DNA from 3 places in the Bradyrhizobium sp. CCGUVB14 genome. Region 2 is predicted to be linked to each of the others. Evidence: predicted binding sites of a transcription regulator. Region 2 holds the regulator's gene; each other region holds the start of a gene.
The links. Region 2 encodes HrcA, which represses chaperone genes, less so after heat shock. Its sites were predicted from a motif close to GTTAGCACTCNCNNNNNGNGAGTGCTAAC; they were not measured.
Positions count from the first base shown of each region.

Region 1: the regulator HrcA is predicted to act here: its motif matches at 6,566-6,594, upstream of NLM32_RS30280 (co-chaperone GroES).
Region 3: the regulator HrcA is predicted to act here: its motif matches at 5,370-5,398, upstream of groES (co-chaperone GroES).

Region 1 is NZ_JANADS010000001.1:6,439,205-6,448,924, forward strand. It holds gene NLM32_RS30245 (NupC/NupG family nucleoside CNT transporter) at 1-556, shown strand, start outside; gene NLM32_RS30250 (low specificity L-threonine aldolase) at 592-1,662, opposite strand; gene NLM32_RS30255 (amino acid ABC transporter substrate-binding protein) at 1,690-2,610, opposite strand; gene NLM32_RS30260 (LysR substrate-binding domain-containing protein) at 2,761-3,681, shown strand; gene NLM32_RS30265 (rhomboid family intramembrane serine protease) at 3,701-4,915, opposite strand; gene NLM32_RS30270 (cupin domain-containing protein) at 5,210-5,776, opposite strand; gene NLM32_RS30275 (usg protein) at 5,961-6,248, opposite strand; gene NLM32_RS30280 (co-chaperone GroES) at 6,637-6,951, shown strand; gene groL (chaperonin GroEL) at 7,000-8,640, shown strand; gene lepB (signal peptidase I) at 8,818-9,567, opposite strand.
Region 2 is NZ_JANADS010000001.1:185,921-195,640, forward strand. It holds gene NLM32_RS00855 (class I SAM-dependent methyltransferase) at 1-173, opposite strand, end outside; gene dnaJ (molecular chaperone DnaJ) at 267-1,397, opposite strand; gene dnaK (molecular chaperone DnaK) at 1,656-3,557, opposite strand; gene NLM32_RS00870 (hypothetical protein) at 3,956-4,894, shown strand; gene pncA (bifunctional nicotinamidase/pyrazinamidase) at 5,162-5,884, shown strand; gene grpE (nucleotide exchange factor GrpE) at 5,948-6,553, opposite strand; gene hrcA (heat-inducible transcriptional repressor HrcA) at 6,652-7,740, opposite strand; gene rph (ribonuclease PH) at 7,922-8,635, shown strand; gene rdgB (RdgB/HAM1 family non-canonical purine NTP pyrophosphatase) at 8,647-9,282, shown strand; gene hemW (radical SAM family heme chaperone HemW) at 9,299-9,720, shown strand, end outside.
Region 3 is NZ_JANADS010000001.1:2,281,013-2,290,732, forward strand. It holds partial or broken gene NLM32_RS10540 (IS3 family transposase) at 141-374, shown strand; gene NLM32_RS10545 (coproporphyrinogen-III oxidase family protein) at 873-2,225, shown strand; gene NLM32_RS10550 (methyltransferase domain-containing protein) at 2,233-3,186, shown strand; gene NLM32_RS10555 (hypothetical protein) at 3,529-3,882, shown strand; gene NLM32_RS10560 (sulfite exporter TauE/SafE family protein) at 4,177-5,007, shown strand; partial or broken gene NLM32_RS46325 (efflux RND transporter permease subunit) at 5,107-5,259, shown strand; gene groES (co-chaperone GroES) at 5,442-5,756, shown strand; gene groL (chaperonin GroEL) at 5,847-7,487, shown strand; partial or broken gene NLM32_RS10575 (Ku protein) at 7,589-8,153, shown strand; gene NLM32_RS10580 (DUF3551 domain-containing protein) at 9,486-9,720, shown strand, end outside.

The sequences.
Region 1 (9,720 bases), 6.3 Mb from region 2:
AGACAAGCGCACCGGCGGCGCGCTGGAAGATCCGGAGATGGAAGTCTCCGGCACCATGGATGCGATCGTGAAGGGCACGACCGCGGGGATCGAGCTATTGATCAACATCGTCGCAATGCTGCTGGTGCTGGTGGCGCTGGTCTACCTCGTCAACGCCATGCTCGGCCTGCTGCCCAACATCGGCGGCGCCGCAATCTCATTGCAGCGCCTGCTCGGTCTCGTGATGGCGCCGGTGTGCTGGCTGATGGGTTTGCCCTGGGATCAGGCGGTGACAGCCGGCAGCCTGATGGGCACCAAGACTGTGCTCAACGAGCTGATCGCCTATGTCGATTTCTCAAAACTGCCGCCGGGTACGCTCGATCCGCGCTCGCGCCTGATCATGCTCTACGCGATGTGCGGCTTCGCCAACTTCGCCAGCCTCGGCATCATGATCGGCGGCCTGGGGGTGATGGCGCCGGAGCGGCGCGACGAGATCAATGCGCTGGGGCTGAAGTCGATCGTGTCGGGCACGCTGACGACGTGCTTGATGGGCGCGATCGTAGGGGTGTTGAGTTAGCAACAGGCCCGCAGCCCGTCACTTCAGCGGATGCCCTAAGCCAAAGCTCCAGCCACGGCGCGAAATGCCGTGACCGCGCGCTCAATATCCGCATCCTCGATATGGCGATGGGTCACGCAGCGCAATCGCTGCTTGCCCCAGGGCCTCGCCTTCACGCCCATCCCCTCCAGAGCCTCCGACCACGCGGCGCTGTCGCGCCCGGAGCGAGAGACATCGACCTGCACGATATTCGTTTGCGGGATTGTCGCGCTGATCCTCGGATGCATCCCGTTCAGCGCATCGCTCAGGGCGCGCGCACGCCGATGGTCCTCCACCAGACGCGCACCCATGACCTGAACGGCCTCCAGGCCGGCGGCTGCCAGGATGCCGATCTGGCGCTGCGTACCTCCCAGCATGCGGCGAAATCTGCGGCTCCGGTCGATCGCCGCGCCCGGCCCTGCGAGCACGGCACCAGCCGGCGCGCTCAGGCCCTTCGATAGGCACAGCGAGACCGTGTCGCAATGCCGCGCAACCTCGGCCGGCGCCGTTTCGAGCGCGACCGCGGCGTTGAAGAGCCGCGCACCGTCGAGATGCACCGGGACGCCACGCGCCGAAGCCATGGCGTGCACCGCCTGCATGTGCTCCAGCGGCAGCACGGCGCCACTTGCATTGTTGTGCGAGGTTTCCATCGCGACAAGGGCGGTCCTGAGCTTGTGCCCGTCGCTCTGTAGGGCGTCCTCCAGCAAGTTCAGGTCCATCGCGCCGTCGGTACCGGCAACAGCGAGGTAGAACTGTCCCGTGAATGTCGCCGCTCCTCGCTCGGACGTGTACATATGGGCTCGCGATTCCAGCACGATCTGTTCGCTGCGCTGCGACTGCGCCAGCGTCGCCAGCAGATTGGCCATGGTGCAGCTTGGCACAAACAGGCCGGCCTCCTTGCCCAATGCGGCAGCCGCGACGGCCTCCAACTCCCGTACCGTGGGGTCACCGTCCAGCCCGTCATCGCCGATCGGCGCCGAGGCCATGCGGGCATACATAGCCTCGGTCGGCTTGGTGACCGTATCGCTGCGCAGGTCGATGGGCGGCGCCCCGGCGCCCGCCGCGTTCGTCACATGTTGATCTGCCATTGCGGGACCTCTAGAGCGCCTGGTGCTTCATTCGTAGGCTGCCGGGTCGCCGGAATCGGTTGGGTTGGCCAGCGCCCGCTTGAGGGCGGCGCTCATCGGAAATTTCAGGTTGAGGCCATACGGCGGGATCGGTGAATTGAAATATTTGTCGTAGAGCGCCGCAATCTGTCCGTTCTTCATCAGGTCGATCACGGCTTCGTCGACCACCTTCTTGAAGGCAGGATCATCCTTGGGTTCGACGATGCCGTAAGGCGCCATCTCGAGACCCTTGCTGCCGATCACGAAGTCATCCGGCGTCCTTGATGTGGCGACCGTGGCATAAGCGAGACCGTCGTCGTTGGCGGTGCCGGCCGCACGGCCCGACGACAGCATCAGGAAGGTCTCGGCGGTGTCCTTGGCCGGAACCACCGAGATGCCGAGATTGTTCTTGGCGTTGATCAGCGTAATCACCTTGAAGGTCTGGCCGCCGGCCTGGGCGGCGATGGCCTTGCCGCGAAACGACGCGGGATCATTGACATCGACGCCGCCATCCTTGCGCGCGACGAGGACCACCTGCGCAACGAAGATGGTGGGAGAAAAAGCGGCGAGCTTGTGCCGCTCGATATTGTTGGTGGTGTTGCCGCATTCCAGATCGATCGTGCCGTTGGCTAGCAGCTGAATGCGCGTCGCCGAGGTGATGGGTTGATAGCGGATCTCGAGCTTGGGGAGCTTGAGGGCCGTCTTGATCGCCTGCACCACCTGTTCACAGATTTCCACGGTGTAGCCGATCGGCTTCTGGTTGCCATCGAGATAAGCGAAGGGCACCGAGGTCTCGGGATACCCCAGCGTGATCGAGCCGGTCTCACGGATCTTGTCGAGCCTGCCCGCACCCTGCGCCATGGCCTCGCCGGAAAGAACAAAAGCAGCGACGGCCGCCGCGGCGAGCGCCTTGATCGTTATCGCTTTCATCTCGTCCCCTTCTTCCGCCGATGTCCGTGATGCCGTCCACGGTAGCCAACGAAAGGACGGCCCGGCGCGAACGGCTTCATGCTCTGGACTATCGTCCAAAAGCCCGATCTGATGAAATTCCAGTTTCACACTCTCCTATACGGATTTGATATGGCCACCAGACGGATGGGCTTGAAGCATGTGGAGGCCTTCCGGGCGGTCTTCGTGACGGGATCGATGACGCAGGCAGCTCAGCGCATGCATACCTCGCAACCCCAGATCAGCCGCCTGATCGGGCAGCTGGAAGCGATCACGCAATTCCCGCTGTTCGACCGCAGTGGCGGCCGCCTCCGCCCGACCGTGGACGGATCGCGCTTTTTCCAGGAGGTCGAGAAAACCTTCATTGGCCTCGCCGGACTGGAGGCCAGCGCAGCCAGCATCCGTTCGTTCGGCATGGGTCGGCTAAGCGTTGCGGCGATGCCGCGCCTGGCCGGCGGCCTGCTGACGCGCATCGCGGCGCGTTTCAAGATGGACTATCCGCATGTGATGATCTCGATCCGGTCCGGCACGGCGAGCGCCGTGCACGACTGGATCAGCTCCGGGCTCTGCGACATCGGATTGGCCATGCTCTACGACGAGGTTGCGGGAGTCCATGTCGAATCGGTGCTCAGGACACGTTGCGTCGCAATCATGCCGAAAGCACATCGTCTTGCGCAGAAGAAGACGCTGCGCCCTGCCGACTTCGCCGATGAGGCCTTCATCTCCTTCGCCACGGGGAGTCCGCTCTACGATCGCATCGATGCGATCTTCGCGCAGGCCGGCGTTGCACGCCGCATTGTTGCCGAGACCGATCTGGGCGCATCGGTCTGTGCCCTGGTCGCAGCCGGCCTCGGCGTCAGCATCATCAACCCGATTGCCGCACACGACGAAAGCTCGGGCGCGGCTCTGGTCACGCGCCCCTTCAACCCTATCGTCCCCGTGACGATCGCGCTGCTCCATCCACCTCATGCCGCACCCGGCCGGTTGATTGATGCCTTCGGCGAATATGCCCGCAAGGTCATGGGCGCGGAGTTGGGCTATCTCGAGCGGTAGGCGACCGGCGCAATTCCGCTCAGCTGCACAGTTTCTGCTTCTGCAGGATGCGACGCACTTCAGCCATCTTGGCGCGGCACGGCTCGGCCGCCATGGCCTTCGCCTCGCTGGTTCGTCCCTGTGCCAGCAGCAACACCGCCATCAGGCTCTGCGCGCCGGAGCGCACCGGCCCGCCCGCGACATCCGAGGCGGCGAGCGACATGGCGGTTCGCGCTTCGGTCTCGGCGGAGTTGAAGCTGGCTTTTTCCAGGTAGGCGATCGCGCGGAACAGATGAGCCCGCGGGTCCTTCGGATAGCGGGTCACGAGATCGAGCGACCGGCTCGCCATCTCTTCAGCATTCGTCGGCGCTTCCGACGCGCGGATGTAGTGCAAGGCATCGGCCATGTAGGATGAATAATGCATGGCGGCAAAGCCGGCGCAGACCAGGGACACCGCCAATCCTGCGAACAACGTCATGCCGGCGCTCCGCGGCAGGCTGTCATAGGACCAGAAGGCGAGCCACGGCGTGATCGCAAGCGCGGCGCCGGCCAGCGCACCGCCCGCATGAGCATAGTAGTTGACATTGCCTGAGGCACCGAAGGCCAGCGGCAGCAGCGCGGGAATGCCGAAGAACAGCGACGTCTTCAGTCGCGAGATTGTTTGCGCGGCGTCCGCCTCCGGATCGAAGCTCGATACGAACAGCGCGGCGATGAGCCCGGTAATGGCGCCGGACGCACCGACGCCCACCGCGACGGCGGGGCCATTGCCCAGCAACGAGCCGATTTCGCCGGCGACTGCGCTGGCGACGAAGATCAGCGAAAACCAGCCACGGCCGATGAGGCTCTCCAGCCTGACGCCGACGATGAACAGCGCAACGCAATTGCCGACGAGGTGCCACTGGCTGCCATGCAGAAGCGGCGCAAGGCCGATGCGCCACCATTCCCCTCGTCCGACGACCAGATCGTAGCCGGATGCGCCCTGAGCGATCAGCGAGCGGACATCGAGTGAGCCGTCCTTGGCAATGTCGATGGCCAGACTGCGTTGCAGCGCATAGACGAGCAGCAGAACGAAAATCAGGCCAATGGTGAGGAAAGGGATATCGGCCAGAAGCTTGTTGTCGCGAAACAGCGAGCCCTCATCGGACGAGGGCTGAGTGTCGTCGCGCTCGACCGCCGGGGCGATCGGCGCGGCGGGTTGAAACGATCGACCTGGAGCTGGCGCTACAACGCCGCGTCGGCCAAAAGTGGTCGCCATGAATGCATCTCTCGCGTTCTCACAGCCTTGAGTTGACGCGAGGAATGTTTTCGACGGGTTAGCGCAAGCCCTGCGGGCGGCAGGAACCTTCCGACTGGTAACGGCCCGGTTTCCTGGATCGCGGGCTTTTTAGGGATTGCCTGGAGCCTTTCATGCGGACGCCATAGCTCGGATGGAGCGCAGCGCAATCCGGGACCAGCTTCGCCGCGGAGAGACTTTCGCGGATTTCGCTTCGCTCCATCCAGGCTACGCGCTGTCATCGCGAGCTTCTCGCAACGACGTGGAGAGAGTGGCCTACGCCTTCAGCTCCACCGTCTTGAACTCCGCCGGCAGGATCACTTCCAGCAGTTCGACGTCATCGGAGTAATCCAAAATCATGTGCTTGATCTTCGGCGGCTGGGTCCAGGCGCTGCCTTCTTTCATCAGGGTCTCGCCCTGCCCGTCCATGTAGGTCTTCACCCAGCCCTTGAGCACGTAGACCATCTGGAAGTCGACATCGTGGAAGTGGAGCTTCGAAACCTCGGCAGGATCGCAAGGACCCTGCAGGCGGATCACGTGGGCTTGCGCGAGGCCGTGGCTGGCCGCGGCGATGCCGAGGTCGCGATACTTGGCGTAGGCGCGCAGGCCGTCGGCTTTGAAATCTTCCTCGCGGTGATGGCTGATGGCGATGCGCTGCCTTGGGCGGGCGGGTTTCTTCGTCGCGGACGTTTTCGCTGAAGTCTTGGCGGTGGTCGTGCGCGCCTTCGACTTCACGGCCTTGCGTGCGGAGGAACGCGCGGCGGCCTTGGCACCGCTTCGCTTCTTCACAGCGGTCTGGGCTGCACTGCGAGATTTTGTTTTCTTGGTTGTTGTCTTGGCCATGGGCCGGCCTCCCCTGTTGTTATGGGAAGAGGCTAACACGGAAACAGGTCTCGTAGGGTGGGCAAAGCGGAGCGTGCCCACGTTCTGAGTGTGATCGGAAAGAGATCGTGGGGCACGGCGCGCGCAGAGCGCGCCTTTGCCCACCCTACGAGAGCGGTGCTCGCCGCGAGACCTGGGCCCTATCTCAATTCAATCGGAACACGCCGTCCACGGCGCGCAGCTCGGCCGGCTTGATCAGCTTGGAATGCGCCACCGTCACCGAATGCAGCGGGCCGTCGAGTTTCTCGGTCCAGAACGCGAGGAAGTCGGTCAGCGCCGGGAATTTCGGAAACATGTCGTAGTTCTGCCAGACGTAAGTCTGGAGCAGCGACGGGTGATCCGGCATCCGGTAAAGAATCTGGGCCGTCGTCAGCCCGTAGCCCAGCATCTGTTTCCGGAAGTCCTCGGAAACGCCCCCAACCCGCAATCCCATGCCAACCTCCTTTGCAGGAGCGCATTCAGGGGGCGGCTTGCCGGTACGCTGCTTACGAGCCACCCGGTGGAGATGCGCTCACATGAGAGAAATGTGACGCAAACTGATAATCCATCTCAAGCCCAAAAGTTTAACAAGCTGTTGAAATTCAATGCTTTAGCAGCAGAGACAGCTCCGTGCTAATACGGCCCCGGCACGTCCCCAAGCTCGGTTAACGATGGTAAAGAGATTTTGGCAGGCGGGCCTTCAGAGTGCCGAATTTTCTGCTAGAAGCCCTTGCCCCCGCAAAATTCCTGTCCTATTTCAGCCTCGCCTGTGCTAGCACTCGCGGGCACAGACTGCTAATGCCAAAAAATCCTTAACTCGTGCAAATGCTTAGGAGAGCTGCATGAAATTCCGTCCGCTTCACGACCGCGTCGTGGTCAAGCGTATCGACGCAGAAGAGAAGACCGCCGGCGGCATCATCATCCCCGACACTGCCAAGGAAAAGCCCTCGCAGGGTGAAGTCGTCGCCGTTGGCCCCGGTGGCCGCGACGAGGCTGGCAAGCTGATCCCGATCGACCTGAAGGTCGGCGACCGCGTGCTGTTCGGCAAGTGGTCCGGCACCGAAGTGAAGATCGACGGCGTCGATCTCTTGATCATGAAGGAAAGCGACATCATGGGCGTCCTCGACGTCCCCGCTTCCAAGAAGAAGGCGGCCTAACAGCCCCTCTCTCCCACCCGTCATTCATTATCCAAGGAAAAACTCCAGATGGCAGCCAAAGAAGTCAAATTCTCGGTTGAAGCGCGCGACAAGATGCTGCGCGGCGTCGACGTTCTCGCCAACGCGGTGAAGGTCACGCTCGGTCCGAAGGGCCGCAACGTCGTGCTCGACAAGTCGTTCGGCGCTCCCCGCATCACCAAGGACGGCGTCACCGTCGCCAAGGAGATCGAGCTCGAGGACAAGTTCGAGAACATGGGCGCGCAGATGGTGCGCGAAGTCGCCTCCAAGTCCGCTGACGCGGCCGGCGACGGCACCACCACCGCCACCGTGCTGGCCCAGGCGATCGTGAAGGAAGGCGCCAAGTCGGTTGCCGCCGGCATGAACCCGATGGACCTCAAGCGCGGTATCGACCTCGCGGTCGAGGCCGTGGTTGCGGACCTGCAGAAGAACTCCAAGAAGGTCACCTCGAACGACGAGATCGCCCAGGTCGGCACCATCTCGGCGAACGGCGACCAGGAGATCGGCAAGTTCCTCTCCGACGCCATGAAGAAGGTCGGCAACGAGGGTGTCATCACCGTCGAGGAAGCCAAGTCGCTCGAGACCGAACTCGACGTCGTCGAGGGCATGCAGTTCGACCGCGGCTACATCTCGCCCTACTTCGTCACCAACGCCGACAAGATGCGCGTTGAGATGGACGACGCCTACATCCTCATCAACGAGAAGAAGCTCTCCTCGCTGAACGAGCTGCTGCCGCTGCTCGAGGCCGTGGTGCAGAGCGGCAAGCCGCTGGTCATCGTCGCGGAAGACGTCGAAGGCGAAGCGCTCGCGACCCTGGTCGTGAACCGTCTGCGCGGTGGTCTGAAGGTTGCGGCCGTCAAGGCTCCGGGCTTCGGCGATCGCCGCAAGGCCATGCTGCAGGACATCGCGATCCTGACCGGCGGCCAGGCGATCTCGGAAGATCTCGGCATCAAGCTCGAGAACGTCACGCTCAACATGCTCGGTCGCGCCAAGAAGGTGATGATCGACAAGGAGAACACCACGATCGTCAACGGCGCCGGCAAGAAGGCCGACATCGAGGCGCGCGTGGCCCAGATCAAGGCGCAGATCGAGGAAACCACCTCGGACTACGACCGTGAGAAGCTCCAGGAGCGTCTCGCCAAGCTCGCTGGCGGCGTCGCGGTGATCCGCGTCGGCGGCGCGACCGAGGTCGAGGTGAAGGAGCGCAAGGATCGCGTTGATGACGCGATGCATGCGACCCGCGCGGCTGTCGAGGAAGGCATCGTCCCGGGCGGCGGCGTCGCCCTGCTCCGTGCTTCCGAGCAGCTCAAGGGCCTGCGCACCAAGAACGACGACCAGAAGACCGGCGTCGAGATCGTTCGCAAGGCTTTGTCGGCTCCCGCTCGCCAGATCGCGATCAACGCCGGTGAAGACGGCTCGGTGATCGTCGGCAAGATCCTGGAGAACAAGACCTACGCTTACGGCTTCGACTCCCAGACCGGCGAGTACGTCAACCTCGTCACCAAGGGCATCATCGACCCGACCAAGGTGGTCCGTACCGCAATCCAGAACGCAGCTTCGGTTGCCGCGCTCCTGATCACCACGGAAGCCATGGTCGCCGAGCTGCCCAAGAAGGGCGGCGCCGGTCCGGCGATGCCCCCGGGCGGCGGCATGGGCGGCATGGACTTCTAAGCGACGAAGTCGTCCCGGACGCGGCGCAGCGCGAAGCGGTGCACCGCAGATCCGGGATCTCGCTCCAAAAAATATGAAACCCCGGCAGCAATGCCGGGGTTTTTGTTTGTGGGGATCGTCATTCCGGGGCGCGCCCGCTTGGGCGCGAGCCCGTGACGAGACGAGAGACGCGGCGCCTCACCCCACCTTCCCCATCCGATCCGGGCGCAGCTCGCCTCGGGAATCGAGCGACCAGAAGATCCGCGTCACCTTGCCGACGAGATTATCCATCGGCACGAATCCCATTGCACCCATCGCACGGCTGTCGGTGGAGTTGTCGCGGTTATCGCCGAGCACGAAGACATGGCCGGGCGGCACCGTGACGACATTGGTGTTGTCGTAATAGCCGTTGTCGATGCAGTCATAGGTGACGTAGTTCGCGTCGTTCGGCAGCACCTCGCGCCAGCGCTTGATCTTGGCACCGGCCTCCAACCCGCAAGCAGCCCCGCCTGCGGCAAAATCCTTCAGCGCGACACGAATCACCGGCTTGTCGTTGAGGACGAGTTGCCCCTGTCGCATCTGGATGCGGTCGCCGGGCAGACCCACCACGCGCTTGACGTAGTCGACAGAAATGTCCTTCGGGTTGCGAAACACCACGATGTCGCCGTAGCGGGGCTCCGCGGCAAGGAAGCGGCCCGAGATCCATGACGGCGAGAAGGGAAACGAATAGCGGTCGTAGCCATAGGCATATTTGGCGGCGAAGACGTAGTCGCCGACCACCAGCGTCGGCATCATCGAGCCGGACGGAATGTTGAACGGCTGATACAGGAAGATGCGAAACAGGAACGGCGGCGACCACAACACGGGGACGAGCAGGATCAGGATGACGATCGCCTTCCATTCGCTGGATTTTGCCCGCGGCCGGATGGTGTTCTCAAGAGTGGTCATCGCCTGCCTGCCCAACGAGGTCGCGTGGAGAGACTAGCGCAATCGATAGCGCGAGCAATCCCGATGCGTTCGATCATGTTGGTCGCGGTGGCGCCGGCACACGTTCAACGCATCAATGCGACGGATGGATGAAGGGCCGCCCGTGGGCGGCCC
Region 2 (9,720 bases):
ACCGGAGCATCCGAATCGATATCGACGTAGTGAGCCATGGTCCGGGCAAGCAGCTTGCCCGACGGCATCACCGCACCCATGTGGAGGGGCTTTTCGATCCACGATCTGAGAAAGCGCACCTCGTCATCAAGACGAGGCTTCTTCAACGCACGCGCGGACGACGGCAATGGCATGTCTGGACCGGACGGGACGAGACCGCATGATCGCGGCGTGTCAGAAAATGGTCATAAACACGTATAGGCCGAAGGCGGTACGGTCAAGACGGCTCAACTCGCCCGATTACCGAAGAAATCCTTGACCTTGGTGAAGAAACCCTCGGATTCCGGCTGGGTGTTGCCGGAGGAGAGCTTTTCGAACTCGGCCAGCAATTCCTGCTGCTTCTTGGTGAGGTTCTGGGGGGTCTCGACCACGACCTGGACGTACATGTCGCCCATCTGGCGCGAGCGCAGCACCGGCATGCCCTTTGATGCAATGCGGAATCGGCGGGCGGACTGGGTTCCGGCCGGCACCTTCACCTTGGCCTTGCCCTTGTCGATGGTCGGCACCTCGAATTCACCGCCGAGCGCGGCCGTGACCATCGAGATCGGCACGCGGCAATGCAGATCGGCGCCGTCGCGCTGGAAGAACTGGTGCTGGGCCAGCGACAGGAAGATGTAGAGGTCGCCGGGCGGGCCGCCACGGACGCCGGCTTCGCCTTCGCCGGCGAGCCTGATCCTGGTGCCGTCCTCGACGCCTTGCGGAATGTTGACCGACAGCGTCCGCTCGCGGGTGACACGACCCTGGCCCGAACAGGACGGGCAGGCGTCCTCGATCATCTGGCCGCGGCCCTGGCAGCCGGGGCAGGTGCGCTCGAGGGTGAAGAAGCCCTGCGACTGCCGCACGCGGCCGGCGCCGCCGCAGGTCGAGCAGGTCTTCGGCTTGGTGCCGGCCTTGGCGCCGATGCCCGAGCAGGCCTCGCAGGTGACGGAGACCGGGATCTCGATCTGCGCCGTCTTGCCGCCAAAAGCTTCCTCGAGGGTGATTTCCATGTTGTAGCGCAGGTCCGCGCCACGCTCGCGGCCGCCGCGGCCGCGCTGCCCGGCCATGCCGAACAGATCTTCGAAGATGTCGGAGAAGGACGAGGCGAAGCCCGCGCCGAAACCGGCGCCGCCGCCACCGGGACCGCCCTGCTCGAAAGCGGCGTGGCCGAAACGGTCATAGGCCGCGCGCTTGTCCTTGTCCTTCAGGACCTCGTAGGCCTCGTTGATTTCCTTGAACTTGACCTCGCTGCTGTCGTCCCCGGGATTGCGGTCGGGGTGAAACTTCATCGCAAGCTTGCGGAAGGACGATTTCAGGACCGAATCGTCGGCAGAGCGTTCGACTTCGAGGGTTTCGTAATAGCAGCGCTTGGTGGACATTTCTGACTCGGCCTATCCAATCGCGATTCAAGTCGGGGCGAAGCAACGTCGCCACGCGACCATATAGGCAGCCTTCCGCGCGATGGCAGAGGGCTGCATGGCAGCGTTGAGCTTAGTGGCTGGGAATTGATTGATCGTAACGGGACCGATCGAAACAGATCCGCCGCCCGTCGCACCCGACACGAAAGCCTCCCCCCTGAGGGGGGAGGCCATTGCAGTGTGTGGGGTCCAAGCCGTCCGCATCATACCCTCTCGGGCTTAAGCGGACTTCTTGTTGTTCTTGTCGTCGTCGACTTCGGTGAATTCCGCGTCGACGACGTCATCCTTGGCCGCATCCCTCTTGGCGTCGGCCTCGGCTTGCTGCGCGTACATGGCCTCGCCGAGCTTCATCGAAGCCTGGGCCAGCGTGTTGGTCTTGGCCTTGATCGCCTCGGCATCGGTGCCCTTCAGCGCTTCCTTGAGGTCGCTGACGGCGTCCTCGATGGCGCGGCGCTCGGTCTCGCCGACCTTCGAACCGTGCTCGGCCAGTGCCTTCTCGGTGGAATGCACGAGCGCGTCGGCGTGGTTCTTGGCATCGACCGCCTCGCGGCGCTGCTTGTCGGCCGCGGCATTGGCCTCGGCGTCCTTGACCATCTTGTCGATGTCGGCTTCCGACAGGCCGCCCGAGGCCTGAATGCGGATCTGCTGTTCCTTGGCGGTCGCCTTGTCCTTGGCCGAGACGTTGACGATGCCGTTGGCGTCGATGTCGAAGGTCACCTCGATCTGCGGCATGCCGCGCGGAGCCGGCGGAATGCCCATCAGATCGAACTGGCCGAGCATCTTGTTGTCGGCCGCCATTTCACGCTCGCCCTGGAAGACGCGGATGGTGACCGCGTTCTGGTTGTCCTCGGCGGTCGAGAACACCTGGCTCTTCTTGGTCGGGATCGTGGTGTTGCGATCGATGATGCGGGTGAACACGCCGCCCAGCGTCTCGATGCCCAGCGACAGCGGGGTCACGTCGAGCAGCAGCACGTCCTTGACGTCGCCCTGGAGCACGCCGGCCTGGATCGCGGCACCGATCGCCACGACTTCGTCCGGGTTGACGCCCTTGTGCGGCTCCTTGCCGAACAGCTGCTTCACGACTTCCTGGACCTTCGGCATGCGCGACATGCCGCCGACCAGGACGACTTCGCCGATCTCACCGGCGGTGACGCCGGCGTCCTTCAGCGCTTTGCGGCAGGGCTCGACGGTTTTCTGGACGAGGTCGTCGACCAGCGCTTCGAACTTGGCGCGGGTGAGCTTCATCGTCAGATGCTTCGGACCGGTCTGGTCCGCGGTGATGAAGGGCAGGTTGATCTCGGTCTGCGTCGTCGACGAGAGCTCGATCTTGGCCTTCTCAGCGGCTTCCTTCAGGCGCTGCAACGCGAGCTTGTCGTTGCGCAGGTTGATGCCCTGCTCCTTCTGGAACTCGTCGGCCAGATAGCCCACGAGGCGCATGTCGAAGTCTTCGCCGCCGAGGAAGGTGTCGCCGTTGGTCGACTTCACCTCGAACACGCCGTCGCCGATTTCGAGAATGGAAATATCGAACGTGCCGCCGCCGAGGTCGTACACGGCGATCGTGCCGGTCTTGGTCTTGTCCAGACCATAGGCCAGCGCAGCCGCGGTCGGCTCGTTGATGATGCGCAGCACTTCAAGGCCCGCGATCTTGCCGGCGTCCTTGGTGGCCTGACGCTGGGCGTCGTTGAAGTAGGCGGGAACAGTGATGACCGCCTGGTCGACCTTCTGGCCGAGATGGGCTTCCGCGGTCTCCTTCATCTTCTGCAAGATGAACGCCGAAACCTGCGAGGGCGAGTAGGTCTGGCCGTCGGCCTCGACCCATGCGTCGCCGTTGGAAGCCTTCACGATCTTGTACGGAACGAGCTTCTTGTCCTTCTCGACCATCGGGTCGTCGTAGCGGCGGCCGATGAGGCGCTTCACTGCGAAGAACGTACGCTCTGGATTGGTTACGGCCTGGCGCTTGGCAGGCTGGCCGACGAGGCGCTCACCGTCGTCCGTCACGGCGACGATCGAAGGCGTCGTGCGCATGCCTTCGGAATTCTCGATGACTTTGGCGTTCTTGCCATCCATTACGGCGACGCACGAATTCGTGGTGCCGAGGTCGATCCCAATGACCTTTCCCATGGTCCTGATATCCTTGTTTTTGCGGCAGGTTGGCTGGGCCCAGAAGGCACCCGAACCGAAACCCCCTAAGATCAAACATTCGCGATATTGCGATGGTTGACGCTCATATAGGAGGGGGGGAGGGGCCCGCAAGGACCGAACGCAAGTTTCGGCCGTGAAAACATTGGGTTTTGGAAGATCATATCCGGGCTCAACCGCCCTTGCGGGTGAGGAAATATTAACAGGTTCGGCGATCTGCCGGCCCTGCCGCCGTGGTCGGCCCCGGCCCTGTTACCGGCGCGCCAAACCCGCTACAAGGCCGACCTGCCGGACAGCCTCGCCATGGGGCCGCCTCGCGCGACAAAGCGGCCCAATCGCCGACCATTGAACGGCCTCAATGTGAACCAATCAGAGTGCCCATGAAGCTGACCCGCCCCCTCGCCGCGCTCGCCCTGCTCGTTGCCACGGCACTTCCGGCGCTTGCCGCCGATGCCGTCTACCCGCCCGGCTTGCGCCTCGGCATGGTGCCGCTGGTCGGATTGAACACGGCCAAAACCTTTCCGGGCTTCGAGAACGAGGATGGCAGCGTCAAGGTGCTGGTCACCGAACTGCCGCCGGCGGCTTACGGCGAGGTCGTGAGCGCCTTCACCGCCAATCCGGCCGGCAACAATGGCGTCAAGCCGGACAAGATCGAGACGCCGGCGGGCCTTGCCTATTTCACCACCGAGAGCGGCAAGGCCGGCACGACGCCGGTGAAGCGTTATTCGATGATCGTGCCGGGCACCGGCTTCTCCGGCTATGTCGCGGTGCAGGTCCCCGAAAACGCGTCGAAGATCTACACCGATGACGCGGTCCGCCAGATGTTTGCGACCGCCACCACCCGCAAGGAAGTGTCGGCTGACGAGCAGATCGGGCTGATGCCGTTCAAGATCACCGATCTCGCCGGCTTCAAGGACGTCCGCACGCTGGTGCCGGGCTCGAGCCTGATCCTGGCCGACGGCAACGAAGCCTCGGGCTATGAATCGAAGCCCTTCATCATCCTCGGCCTGATCGGCGCCACCCCGCAGCAGGCTGACGACCGCGCCCGCTTCGCCCAGGAAGCCGCGCTCCAGATTCCCGGCGTACGCGAGTCCCGCGTCACCATGTCCGAGCCAATCCGCATCAACGGCCAGCCGGGCTTTGAGACCCGGATCGACGGCGTCAGCGGCAAGGACAAGACCCCGGTGACGGTGGTGCAGTGGATCCGCTTCGGCGGCGGCACCTCGCTGCGCATCATCGCCAGCGCGCCGCGCGACCAATGGTCGGACGCCTTCACCCGCTTCCGCGCCGTGCGCGACGGCATCCAGCCGAAGGGCTAGCACGGCTCGTCCAGCACCCTCGGTGTCGTCCCGGCGAAGGCCGGGACCCATAACCACAGGGAGAGGTTGTTGGGCGAACTGGTAACTCCGAGTCGTCGCATAACTATTGCTGCGGCGTATGGGTCCCGGCCTTCGCCGGGACGACGGCGATGTTGGGGCTGGCAGCTCAACCGCTAGCCAAAGCCGGCTGCATTTTCGGGCTTTTGTTCGTACACGAACGGAATTAGGCTTCCCTCCATTGGATCAACCTTTGAGGGGAGGTGGACGATGCTGGACCGACGACAAATCTTGGCGGCGCTGGGAACCACGGCGCTCGCGAGCCTCGCACCAAGCGCACTTTTCGCAGCAGCCTCGATCAAGCCGGATGACACCTCCGCGCTGCTGGTGATCGACGTGCAGAACTGCTTCCTGCCCGGCGGCAGCCTCGCGGTGAAGGAAGGCGAGCAGGTCGTGCCCGTCATCAACAAGATGGCGAAAGCGTTTTCGAACGTGGTGATGACGCAGGACTGGCACACGCCCGGCCACGTCTCGTTCGCATCGGTGCATTCCGGCAAGAAGCCGTTCGAGACCATCGACCTGCCCTACGGCAAGCAGGTGCTGTGGCCCGACCATTGCGTGCAGGGCACCGACGGTGCCTCGTTGTCGAAGGACCTTTCGATCCCGCAGGCCGAGCTCATCATCCGCAAGGGTTTTCACAAGGACGTCGACAGCTATTCGGCGTTCCTCGAGGCCGACGGCAAGACAACGACTGGCCTTGCCGCCTATCTGAAGTCGCGCAAGATCAAGCGCGTCTTCGTTGCGGGTCTCGCCACCGATTTCTGCGTCGCCTGGACCGCGCTCGATGCACGCAAGGCGGGCTTCGAGGTCTATGTCGTGGAAGACGCCTGCCGCGGCATCGACAATCAGGGCTCGCTCGCGAAAGCCTGGGCCGACATGGCCAAGGCCGGCGTGAAGCGGATTCAGTCTGCGGATATCGCGGTGAGCGCGTAAGGCGCTCACGTTGTCAAACCTTGATGATGAGGAGACGCGCGCGAGCGCGCTCCTCAAAATCGCTCAGTTCGCTTCGTTGCTGTTCGCAGCCGGCGCGGGCTTGGCGCCACCCTTGGCGACGCCGACCAGCGCGGGGCGCAGCACGCGCTCGCCGATGGTGTAGCCGGCCTGCATGACCTGCACGACGGTGCCTGCGGGCACCGACGCATCCGGCACCTCGTACATCGCCTGCTGGAAGTTCGGATCGAACTTCTGGCCCTGCGGATCGAACTTCTTCACGCCATGCTTTTCCAGCGCGTTGAGCAGCGAACGCTCGGTCAGCTCGACGCCCTCGATCAGCGCGGTCAGCCCGGGATCGGCCGCCGCACGCGCTTCGGCCGGAACGGCATCGAGCGCGCGCTGAAGGTTGTCGGCGATGTCGAGCACGTCACGGGCAAAGCCGGTGACGCCGTAGAGCTTGGAGTCAGCGACCTCCTTGGCGGTGCGCTTGCGCAGATTTTCCATCTCGGCCAGCGTCCGCAGCATGCGGTCGCGCGCCTCGGCGGCTTCCTTCTGCAGCAATTCCACCGAACCCGGCTCGGGGTCGTCGGGCATGATGTAGGGTTTCGACACCACGGGCTCGCCGGTCGCGGCAGTCGTGTCTTCGGGTTGCCGGTCTCGATCGGTCATCGGCTCTCTTTTCGAACTGGTCTTACGGGATTTTGCTGGCCCGGATATCGTGCTTCGGGCGCTGAAAATCAAGCGCCCGTGATCGGCTCAAATGCCGGTCAGCCCCCCAGCAGGCGGCTGACGATGCGGGCGGCGTAGTCCACGGTCGGGATCACACGGGCATAATTCAGCCGTGTCGGCCCGATCACGCCCAAAACGCCGACGATGCGGCCGGCGGCATCCCGATAGGGCGAGATGATGGTGGAGGACCCGGAAAGCGAAAACAGCTTGTTTTCGCTGCCGATGAAGATCCGAACGCCCTCGGCGGTTTCCGCGCGCCCCAAAAGGTCGATGACGCCGCGCTTGGTCTCGAGATCGTCGAACAGCAGGCGAACGCGCTCGAGATCCTCCAGCGCGTGCAGGTCCTCCAGCAGATTGGCGTGGCCGCGGACAATGAGCTGGCGGTCCTCATTCTCGCCGCCAGACCAGCTCGCGATCCCGGCCGAGATCACCTTTTGCGTCAATTGATCGAGCTCGGCGCGAGCCTCGCCCAGCGCGGTTTCCAGCTCGAGCCGCGCCTCGGCGAGCGTCCGGCCGCGAATCCGCGCATTGAGGAAATTGCCGGCTTCGATGATGGCGGAGGAGGGAACTCCCGGCGGCAGCGTCAGCACGCGGTTCTCGACCTGGCCGTCCTCGCCAACCAGGATGACCAGCGCCTTTTCGGGTTCCAGGCGGACGAACTCGATGTGCTTCAGCCGCGTATTCGATTTCGGCGTCAAAACGACGGCCGCGGTGCGGGTGAGACCCGACAGCCGCGTCAGCGCTTGATCGAGCGCCGCCTCGACTGATTGGGCCTGACCGACGGAGGTCAGCTGGCTCTGGATCGACTGCCGCTCGGCCTCGTTGAGATCGCCGACCTGCATCAAGGCGTCGACGAAGAAGCGCAGGCCGAGTTCCGTCGGCAGCCGGCCGGCAGACGTGTGCGGGGCGTAGATGAGGCCGAGATGTTCCAGATCGGCCATGACGTTGCGGACCGAGGCCGGCGACAGCGGCATCGCGATCAGCCGCGAGATGTTGCGCGAGCCCACCGGCTCGCCGGTCGCGAGGTAGCTTTCGACAATTTGACGAAAGATGTCGCGTGAACGCTCGTTGAGCTGGGCGAGGCCTGCGCGCGGCGCGATCAGATGGATCGGATCGTGATGGGCCACAGACGGTAACTCCTCTCAGATGCTCATAATTTGTCCATCCCCGAGGGTTCTGACAAGCGTGGCGTTTGCGGGGTGGAAAACCCGGGGTGAAAAAGCCTTGTCCTTTCCCCTTGCCGCCCACCCTCACCCCACCTACAAGCACCGCGAATAGCCCTTTTCCGAGAGTTTTGGAGGATTCCCCATGCGGCCAAGCCGCCGTGCGCCCGACGAATTGCGCCCCGTGACGCTGGAGCGTGGCGTGGTGAAGTATGCGGAAGGCTCCTGTCTCGTGAAGTTCGGCGACACCCATGTGCTGGTCACCGCCACGCTGGAAGACCGCCTGCCGCCCTGGTTGAAGGGTCAGGGCCGCGGCTGGGTCACCGCCGAATACGGCATGCTGCCGCGCGCGACCTCCGAACGCACCCGCCGCGAAGCGGCCGCCGGCAAGCAGAGCGGCCGCACCGTCGAGATCCAGCGCCTGATCGGGCGTTCGTTGCGCACCATCGTCGATCTCGAAGCGCTCGGTGAGCGCCAGATCACGGTCGATTGCGACGTGCTCCAGGCCGATGGTGGCACCCGCACCGCCTCGATCACCGGTGCCTGGGTCGCGCTCGCCGACTGCATCAACTGGATGAAGACGCGCAACATGATCAAGGCCAACGTGATGCGCGACAACGTCGCCGCGATCTCGTGCGGCATCTATCAGGGCAAGCCGGTGCTGGATCTCGACTATGCCGAGGATTCCGAAGCCGAAACCGACGCCAATTTCGTTATGACCGGCGACGGCCGCATCATCGAGGTGCAGGGCACCGCGGAACGCGAGCCGTTTACGCAGGACGAGTTCCTCGCGCTGATCGCCCTGGCGCAAAAAGGCATCGCGCGTCTGGTGGACTTGCAGAAACTGGCTGTCGCGTAGTCAATAGGCCCATGCACCGCCGAATCACCGGAAAGCTCGTCATCGCGACCCACAATCCCGGCAAGCTCGCCGAGATGAGGGAGCTGCTCGCGCCTCACGGCATCGAGGTGGCGTCGGCCGGCGAGCTCGGCCTGCCCGAGCCCGACGAGACCGGCAACGACTTCCGCAGCAATGCCGCGATCAAGGCGATCGCGGCGGCGCAGGCGACCGGGCTTCCATCCTTCGCCGATGATTCCGGCATCGTGGTCGATGCGCTCGACGGCGCGCCCGGCATCTACAGCGCGCGCTGGGCCGGACCGTCCAAGGATTTCGCGGCGGCCATGGCGCAGATCGAGCGCCTGTTGCAGGAGCGCGGCGCCACCACGCCCGACAAACGTAAATCGCATTTCGTCTCGGCGCTCTGCGTCGCCTGGCCCGACGGTCATCTCGAAGAGGTCGAGGCGCGCGTCGACGGCACAATGGTCTGGCCGCCGCGCGGTACCGCCGGCTTCGGTTACGATCCGATGTTCTTGCCCGACGGTCACACGCGCACCTTCGGCGAGATGGAAAGCATCGAGAAGCACGGCCTGCCGCCACTCCGCCTCGGCCTGTCGCACCGCGCCCGCGCCTTCGTGAAACTGGCGGAGATCTGCCTTGAGCCGCGCTAAAGCGTTTTCAAGCGAAGTGGACACCGGTTCGCGCCAGGAAAACGCGTCAAAACAAGAATCTGAAGCCTTTGGCGTTTACGTGCACTGGCCGTTCTGCCTGTCGAAGTGTCCCTATTGCGACTTCAACAGCCATGTCCGCCACGCCGCGATCGACGAGGCGCGTTTTGCCTCCGCGTTCGCCCGCGAGATCGAAACCACCGCACAGCGCGCGCCCGGCCGTGAGGTCTCCTCGATCTTCCTCGGCGGCGGCACGCCGTCACTGATGCAGCCTTCGACCGTCGGCGCCGTGCTCGACGCGATCGGCCAGCATTGGAACGTTGCCAAAGACGTCGAAGTGACGCTCGAGGCAAACCCGACCAGTGTCGAAGCCACGCGCTTTGCCGGCTATCGCGCAGCCGGTGTCAATCGCGTTTCACTGGGCGTGCAGGCACTCGACGA
Region 3 (9,720 bases), 2.1 Mb from region 2:
ATTCGAGAACTTTGATGGTTTCTGTGTCCGCTATGCTCGCCACGTGAAGGGCGACATGGCCGCTAGTGCGCCACTACATAGAAAGAGCAGTGAACCGCCCGGGGTTTGCCGGAGGCTCCAATTCCTGCGAGGATGGAGCCATGACGAGCAAGACGACGAACAAGTTTTCACCCGAGGTCCGGGCCCGAGCGGTCCGGATGGTTCTGGATCATGTCAGCGAGCACCCGTCTCGCTGGACGGCAGTGACATCGATTGCAGCGAAGATCGGCTGCACGCCGCAGACGCTGCATGACGGGGTAAAGAAGGCCGAGATTGACAGTGGGCTGCGGGCCCGCGTTCCGACCGACATGGCCGAGAACCTGAAGGTCCGGGAAATAGGCCCGGATGCGGATCATGGTCGGTTGAGGTGCCGACGCCGATGGCCGGGCTAGCTGATGGCCGCCGCACGATTTCGGTTACCCCTTGTGCTAACCGCCCCGAAAACTGGTTTCCAGAAATCGGCTTGGGTTCGTCAGGTAACGCCCTATTGCCGCGCCAAATCAGGCGTTCACAACCCGTTGTCGAAGCGGATTCATCTTGCAACGGTCCTGGACCGCTGCACGATCGTTGCCGCTCTCAAGAGGTATCCTGCCCCTGTTGTCGGGTCGTCGCTTCCAAGACGCTGTGATGTTCGGACAACGAGCGGTGCAAGCGCTCGCGGTTAAGTCATTGAAAAAATGGAGAACGAACTTTCTCTGGGCTCTTCCAGCAAGGTTGGCACAACTCTTGAATTTCTCTCGCTGCGCGCCGGCAGGAGCGATCGCGCGATCCTAGTGGTTGGGCTAGGCGTCCATAACGCTCAGGTCATGCACGGCGACTGAGGGATTTATGTCATGGATCGTCTGGAATTTCTTCGGACGAAGATAGAGAAAAAGGAGCTTCCAACCTATGTCTATGGCTATCCTTCGAAGCGATCGTATCGGGTTCTCCCGCAGCCACTCCGCATAACTGATGTTGTTGAGCAGGCCAGTCGCTCAAAGCAAATCAACATCTATATTCATATTCCGTTTTGTCGCTACCGCTGCACCTATTGCACGCTCTTTCTTACAACGCGCAATAGACAGGCCACCCAGGGGGCTTACGTTGCTCGATTGGTGGAGCACATCGCTCGATATGGAGAGTACTTCGGAGATCGAGAAGTCGTCAGTATCTATTTTGGCGGCGGCACCCCAACGCTGCTAACACAGCATCAGTTCGGCGAGCTCTTCGCCGCCCTCGACGTTGCATTTCCAAAACGAAGCCGGCGATGTGAGATTACGGTGGAGGCCGCGCCGGACTCCTTCAATAACAACCTTCTGGATCGCTTGAAGGAGCTTGGCGTCAATAGAATGAGCATGGGCATCCAAAGCATGGAGTCGGACGAACTTGCGAACTGCGGAAGACCATATTCGGTCAGGTTTGCAGAAGCTGCAATCGAAGCCGTCATCAAGCGCTTTCCTCACGTCAACCTTGATCTGATTTACGGCCTGCGTGGCCAAAGCCGCGACTCCTGGATCTTCTCGCTTGGCCGCGTGCTCGACTATGAGCCGCAGACAGTTTCTCTTTATCCCGTTGTTGTTCGTCCGATGACGAACATCATTGCGTCGAAAACGAACAATCCTGAATTGTTTTTCTCTGAATCGGAAAAGTATGAAGTCTACGATCAGAACGCTGCTTTGATGGAAGCTAGAAGCTACCGCCAGGAATCCTTTACACGTTTCACCAGGATCACAGGCGACCATGCCTATCGGCAGGAGGTGTCGGACTTCGAGGGAACGCCCCTGCTAGGATTGGGAGCTGGCGCCAGAAGCCATTTCGGCCAATATCACTATAGTACGGACTATGCCGTAGACCGGAGTGCGACTTCGCGAATTATCAAGGCCTTTTCGGATCGCCCGTTCGATCCCGAGGCAATAGCATCGCACGGAATTAAGCTGCCTCCGGACGAGCTTGTGCGTCGTTACGTCTTGCTTGGCCTCACATTGTCGGCCTTAAGCAGAAAAGATTACGCTGAATTATTCGGGCGGGAACTGGCAGTGGACTTTGGCGAAGAACTGAAGGCGCTCGAGTCTTTGCACCTCGTCAATTCGGCAGATGGAGATGTTTATCGACTTACTCATAAAGGGTTCAAGTATTCGAGCATTATGGTCCGAACGTTCTATTCCAACAGGATGATTGCCCTTGAGGAGCAATATCAGGCAGTATGAGGGCAGTATGGAAGACGAGGCGAGACATTCACCGTTTTGGTGGGATGCAGGCTACGCCGACCACAACGTTTCATGTATGGGTGGTCCTAGCCCGGAAATCTTCGAGATCGCGCCAGCACTCCGTGCGGAAAGTGTGGTTGTCGAGCTTGGCTGCGGCGAGGGGCGCAACGCTCTCTATTTGGCTCAGTTCGGTCATCAGGTTATCGCGACCGATATATCTGAAGCCGCTATCTCCAAGCTGAATCGGCTCGCAAACCATCTTGCCGTGAAGGTTACAAGCGGTGTGGCTGCTGTTGAATATTTCCAGCCCCCTCCTTACCTCGACGTCTTCATTGCGCATTCGGTCTTGCATTTCACGGAACGGACCGTCTGGAAACCACTCGTCGCAGCCCTGGTCGATCGAACGCGGCCTGGAGGATTTCATTGCTTCACCAACACGCTCGATCAACCAGATCATCCTATCCCTAAGGAGGGATTGGCAACTGGCCACAAAAAGTCGTTCGCACGTGGAGAGCTGGAGGCCATCTATACAGAAGCCGGTTGGGAGATCTTACGGTCCGATCACTACATTAAGTGGGATTCGCATCCTGGCATACCAATTCATTCGCACTGCATCGAGAAAGTTGTGGTTCGTAGGCCCATCGGATCTGAAGATCTCCCGCGAATGAGAGCTGAGCCCATCAAGGCAACCGGGATGATTCCTGCCAAACAGTTTGATAGGTTGAAACTGGGCACACCGCGCGATGCCATACTTGAAATGTTCGGCTCGCCATCGGCCAGCTATGGGGTGTCGACTAACCGCAAGACAGTCGGAGGCAACAATCAGGGGGCCATAGCCGACGGCTACGCGCGCGAGGATGTGTTCTATGGCGATCACGGTCTTCAGTTCGTTAACAGAACGCTCACGGGCAAATATCGATATTTCACGCCCCCGAAGCGCTTGAGCATTCGAGAAGCGTAAGCTTCAACAAAAATTCTCATTGGGATCTTGGCCGCAGAGCAACGTCGTGGCTCTGCTCTTACGCTTTCCTGGCGGGAGTTTCCGACGTGCCATCGCGGGTCGAGCCCACGCATAAGTATGTCCAGGTCGCGACTGAAATATCGTCCATGGCTTTCGCGGCGAAGTGTTGGGGCAGGGCAGACCTCGCAGAACCGCTTGCAGTAGCGCCAGTCCGGCTTAGGCACACTGCTTGCTTCGTTCAAGGAAGCATTGCCGAACTCGCCGGCGATGTAGGGGCGGGCCGGCGCATCACATCGAGGCGTCGGGCCGCTCCGCTTCTAAAATCCATCAAGAGGAGGGCATATGAAGGCGCACGTTCGGGCCGCTGCGGCTGCGGTTGCGTTGGCCCACACGTTTGGGCGCGCAATTGTGCGCGTGCACGACTACGAAGTCTCCGCATCTTCCAGGATCAGTGTGTCGGTACAAGAAGGAATAGTCAGTGGTTATGACTACGGCAGGCATTGCTACGTAACCGGTACTTTGCCGAACCTGTACCACCATGGTGAACGTTCGCATTTGATGCTCAAGCCGAAGAGCTCCGGTGTCTACGGCGGCTTCGACCACGATACGTCATCCTACTTCTCTGTGAATGTCGCAGGCGATGAAGCCCACGTATACGACTACAATGAAGACCTGTACTTCGCATACAGCGTCTGACCATGCATCCCGCGCGGGCGTTCGCCTCGCTCGATGCTGCGATTGCGGTGAGGTCCCGGCGATTTGACAGAAACCCAACTTACATTGTCGCATCCGCAACAATGGCCCGGAATGCTGTTGGGCCGGTATCGATGAGCGAGGGCGAGCCGTTGGATGCAGCTTCGTCGCGGCGATCGAGAAACTCATCTCGCCCCGACTGAGTGATTGTCCACATCTTCGCCGACATTTAAAGAGAAAGATGCCGCTGGTGGGCTCTTTGGTCTGAACTGCTCGGTGTAGACTCCGGACACCGCCATGCAGCGGTGCGTTAATCAACCAATCGTTCCTCGCATTCGTAAATCCATCTGGATAGGGAAGCTTCTTATCACCGCTGCTCAGAACGCTGAATTGCCGATTGCAATGCTGACAATTCTCTTCGCTATCATCTCCCTTCTTTACGCGACTGTTGGGCAGGCGGGTGGTACCGCGTTTCTTGCCCTCATGGCCCTTGCATCGTTTCCATCAACTCAGATGCGACCGACGGCGTTGTTGCTCAACATCGTTGCCGCCACGTATTCGACATGGCTGTTCAATCGCGGTGGGTTTATTGATTGGAAGAGGTTGAAGCTCTTTCTAATCGCTTCGGTGCCAACTGCGCTGATTGGAGGAAACACAATCCTGTCTCCCCATCTCTATGATGCTATCACCGGTGTCGCCCTTCTCGTCGCGGCTGCGATCTTGTTGATTGGGCGATCTAGGAGAGCGATCCCTGATGGTGAGACGCCGTTGTGGGGCGCAATTACGACAGGAGCCGGTATCGGCCTCGTCTCGGGACTCACTGGCGTCGGGGGCGGCGTTTTTCTCGCGCCTGTCCTTATCGCAATGCGTTGGGCTTCACCCAAAGAGACAGCAGCTTTGTCTGCCCCTTTTATATGGGTGAACTCCGCAGTTGGCTTGGTGGGCGCGATTTACGCTGGACAGTTGCCTTCACCGCAGACATGGCTATACGCACTGGGAGCCGTCACAGGGGCGATGATAGGGACCACGATCGGTCTTCGTTGGCTGTCGGAAACCACAACGCGCTACGTAATCGCTGTTGTACTTGCGGCCGCGGGGATCCTGCTTATGGTCCTTGCTACGACATAACACCATGAGCTCGAATCTTGGATCTAACTCGGAGGCTGCTCGCCACATGCCGGGATTCTGCTTGACGCTGACGAGGCCCAGGCAACGGGCTATTGACAGCTAGTCGGGCTGATTTCCAAGCATGGTATCCTGATGGTCGCGTTCGCCAATCAGCTTCCAGCTCAAGGAGAGAGACTCGATCGCCGCTCGGTTATCGAGATAGTGGCGCACGTCCGGTTCCGTCCAATCTTAATGACCACGGCAGCGATGGTCGCGGCCTCTTACCGTTAGCGAACTGGCAGATCGGGCAACGAAGTAGCATACTTTTTTCTACTCCGAACTCTTGCTCCTAAGGAAAACCGTCCTATTTCAAGCTCGCCCATGCTGGCACTCGCGGGCCTCGATTGCTGGCAACTGGGAAACCGTCAACTCACGCAAATACCTAGGAGAGCTGCATGAATTTCCGTCCGCTTCACGACCGCGTCGTGGTCAAGCGCATTGATGCAGAAGAGAAGACTGCTGGTGGCATCATCATTCCCGACACTGCCAAGGAAAAGCCCTCGCAGGGCGAAATCATCGCCGTTGGCCCCGGTGGCCGCGACGAAAGCGGCAAGCTGATCCCGATCGACCTCAAGGTTGGCGACCGCGTGCTGTTTGGCAAATGGTCGGGCACCGAGGTCAAGATCGACGGCCAGGAGCTGTTGATCATGAAGGAAAGCGACATCTTGGGCGTTCTCACTCACGTGTTTTCCAACACTAAGGCCGCCTAATCCACCGCTCGCACCGCTCACCCCTGAGGAGCGCCTGCCGGGCGCCTCGCCAAGGGTGAGACGAGACCAAGACAACTCAGGGAAACCAATATGTCAGCCAAAGAAGTGAAATTCGGCGTCGACGCCCGCGACCGCATGCTGCGTGGCGTCGAGATCCTTGCCAACGCCGTGAAGGTCACGCTCGGTCCGAAGGGCCGCAACGTCGTGCTCGACAAGTCGTTCGGCGCTCCCCGCATCACCAAGGACGGCGTCACCGTCGCCAAGGAGATCGAGCTCGAGGACAAGTTCGAGAACATGGGCGCGCAGATGGTGCGCGAAGTCGCCTCCAAGTCCGCTGACGCGGCCGGCGACGGCACCACCACCGCGACCGTGCTCGCGGCTGCAATCGTCCGTGAAGGCGGCAAGGCGGTTGCCGCCGGCATGAACCCAATGGACCTCAAGCGCGGGATCGACCTCGCCGTCGAGGCCGTCGTCGCGGATCTCGAGAAGAATACCAAGAAGGTCACCTCGAACGAGGAGATCGCCCAGATCGGCACCATCTCGGCCAACGGCGACCAGGAGATCGGCAAGTTCCTCTCCGACGCCATGAAGAAGGTCGGCAACGAGGGTGTCATCACCGTCGAGGAAGCCAAGTCGCTCGAGACCGAGCTCGACGTCGTCGAGGGCATGCAGTTCGACCGCGGCTACATCTCGCCCTACTTCGTCACCAACGCCGACAAGATGCGCGTTGAGATGGACGACGCCTACATCCTCATCAACGAGAAGAAGCTCTCCTCGCTGAACGAGCTGCTGCCGCTGCTCGAGGCCGTGGTGCAGAGCGGCAAGCCGCTGGTCATCGTCGCGGAAGACGTCGAAGGCGAAGCGCTCGCGACCCTGGTCGTGAACCGTCTGCGCGGTGGTCTGAAGGTTGCGGCCGTCAAGGCTCCGGGCTTCGGCGATCGCCGCAAGGCCATGCTGCAGGACATCGCGATCCTGACCGGCGGCCAGGCGATCTCGGAAGATCTCGGCATCAAGCTCGAGAACGTCACGCTCAACATGCTCGGTCGCGCCAAGAAGGTGATGATCGACAAGGAGAACACCACGATCGTCAACGGCGCCGGCAAGAAGGCCGACATCGAGGCGCGCGTGGCCCAGATCAAGGCGCAGATCGAGGAAACCACCTCGGACTACGACCGTGAGAAGCTCCAGGAGCGTCTTGCCAAGCTCGCAGGCGGCGTCGCGGTGATCCGCGTCGGCGGCGCGACCGAGGTCGAGGTGAAGGAGCGCAAGGATCGCGTTGATGACGCGATGCATGCGACCCGCGCGGCTGTCGAGGAAGGCATCGTCCCGGGCGGAGGCGTCGCCCTGCTCCGTGCCACCGAAGCGCTCAAGGGGCTGCGGACCAAGAACGACGACCAGAAGACCGGCGTCGAGATCGTGCGCAAGGCACTGTCCTGGCCGGCTCGCCAGATCGCGATCAACGCCGGTGAAGACGGCTCGGTGATCGTCGGCAAGATCCTTGAGAAGGATCAGTACGCCTACGGCTTCGACTCGCAGACCGGCGAGTACGGCAACCTCGTCACCAAAGGCATCATCGACCCGACCAAGGTCGTGCGAACTGCAGTCCAGAACGCCTCCTCCGTGGCGGCGCTGTTGATCACCACCGAGGCCATGGTCGCTGAGCTGCCAAAGAAGGGCGGCGCAGGTCCCGCCATGCCGCCTGGCGGCGGCATGGGCGGCATGGACTTCTGATCCAGCCGCCTCACGCCGAATCACGAAATGCGAAAACCCCGGCAGCAGTTGCCGGGGTTTTCTAGTTGGGGCGCACTCACATGCGTCGCTTTGGCCTGATATATCTGCGGCCGGATGGCAAGGTGGGGCATGATGCGCTCGCCGTCATCCGCGAGACGATCGGGGAGATGCACAGGCGTGTGGTGTTGACCAATCGCGAGCACATCATTGCGCTCAAACCGCTCGACAAAGGTCTGGTCGGCAACCTGCTGCGTTATCCCTAAGAAGTGCGTTCCCAGCAGGAGTATTTTTGACGAGATCCAGGACGTCAAAGTGACAAAAGACATGCTGGACCTTGCGAAGCCCATCGTGAACCAGAAAGCAGGTCGTTTCGAGCCGAACAAGTCCGAGGATCACTATGAGGCGGCCCTCATCGACCTCATCAACAGCAAGCGTGCGGGCAAACCCATCACACCGAAGGAGCTGCCGCTCGGCGAGAGCGTCGTCGATCTGATGGAAGCGCTGCGCCGCAGTGTTGGGCAGGAAACGCTTCCGGCGAAATCAGCGAAGAAGCCGCGCAAGGCAGCGAGCGACCAGAAGGAAATGCTGATGCCGATTGAAAGCAAGAAGCCGAAGAAGGCGGCGGTGTCCAAAAAGCCGTCGGCAAGCCAGCGCAAATCTGCCTAGGCCGTCGGAAGTCTGGTTGCGTTCGAATTCTTAACCAGCGAGCGTCAGCTTTCCCATGACTGAGATAGTGTCGGGTTTCATGCGCGTCTCGATGCGCCGTTCGTCGTCAGTCGCGAATAGCCGGTCACGCCTTACCACGTGGCTGCGTAGGCGCAAGCGGAATGGGGCGCGCTATGGAGCGTGAAGCTCGTGACGGGTTGCCTGCCTTGACTTCATATTGATCGGCAAGCTTCAAGAGACGTTGCCTGGTAAACGGATCAGCTTGCTCAGCAATGTCGCGGACCAAGGAAGCCCGAGCCCGATAGAAATCCTCGTTCATAAAACACCAAACACATGCTGGTTTGTTGGTTATGCATACCGCTTGATTCGCTAGCGGTCTGCTTCTTTCTGCGATAATTAAGCGTATTCTGATTTCATTCAGCTAGCGTGAACAATAGCGCCGCCGCGGCTCGCGCATGGGTGAGCATGCGCCTCACCTATGCTCGTGAAGTGCTTCGCTAAATTTGCCGCGCGCATCGAACAAACATCATTGCAGCGTACGCGGACCTGCCTCCATCGTCCTTGTCAGTGGCCGGTCTTAGCTCGCGGATCTTATCCAACAGCTCATAAGCCTCGGCGGCACGCGGGCGTGGTGATTGACGACGCCACCCGTCAGAAATGCGTTGCCAAGGTTGCGTCGGAAGGATCTTCATCCATGCGCACTGTCGCCAGCTTCTCGGCCAGCAGCTTTTCGTGGTCCAGAGGATCGCCTGGCGCTCGCGACGGCACGGGCCATACCGATTCTGCCGTTCGAAGCTATCCTTGCATCAGGTAATTTGTAGCATCGACCTCCAAATTGAAGTCAGTCAATTTAGACGAGAGCCGAGGCCGACATCAAGTGTGACGAAAGCCAAAGGCTTTTCATTCCGATCCTCCCGCCGCTCCGATAGAGAGGGGCGCCCTCCTTATTTGAGCACGTAGGCGTGACCGATCAGACAAGTCGTGGGATCGAGCCTTGTGGACCGACGGTTCGAGCACCGAAACCAATTCGGCATTGCTGGCCGTCCTATCCATATCCACTGAGCTTCGCCGGTCCGCAACGCGAAGGCTTCGCATGACGCTGCAAAAATGCAATTTGATCGCCGAAGCAGCAGGAATAGTGCGCGCTCTTTATCGAAAAAGCAGATACCGGAGCCCCAGCGAACGCAAATGAGAGCTTTCGTGTGCGATTGTGACCTCTTCTCGGACAGTGTCCTGGCAGTGAGCGCGGTCGGCTATTTGCCTTTGACTAAGATCAAACTATGCCGTGCGGATCCGCTATCCTCGGCAAGACTCAACGGAGGCTAGACTCTCATGCGTTATCTTTGCATTCTTGCGCTAGCGCTTTCCTTCATCGTCTGTCCTGGACCGCGTTCCACCGCCGCTCCGCGGGAGGGGAGCCGCATGCCCTCCGCTCCGCAGGACCTCTATTGCCTTCAGGGACGTATTTGGGGCTATCCGGGCAATTGCCAATTCTCGACCTACGGCCAGTGTATGACCAGCGCATCCGGCACAAACGCCTATTGCGGCATCAATCCGATCTACGCGT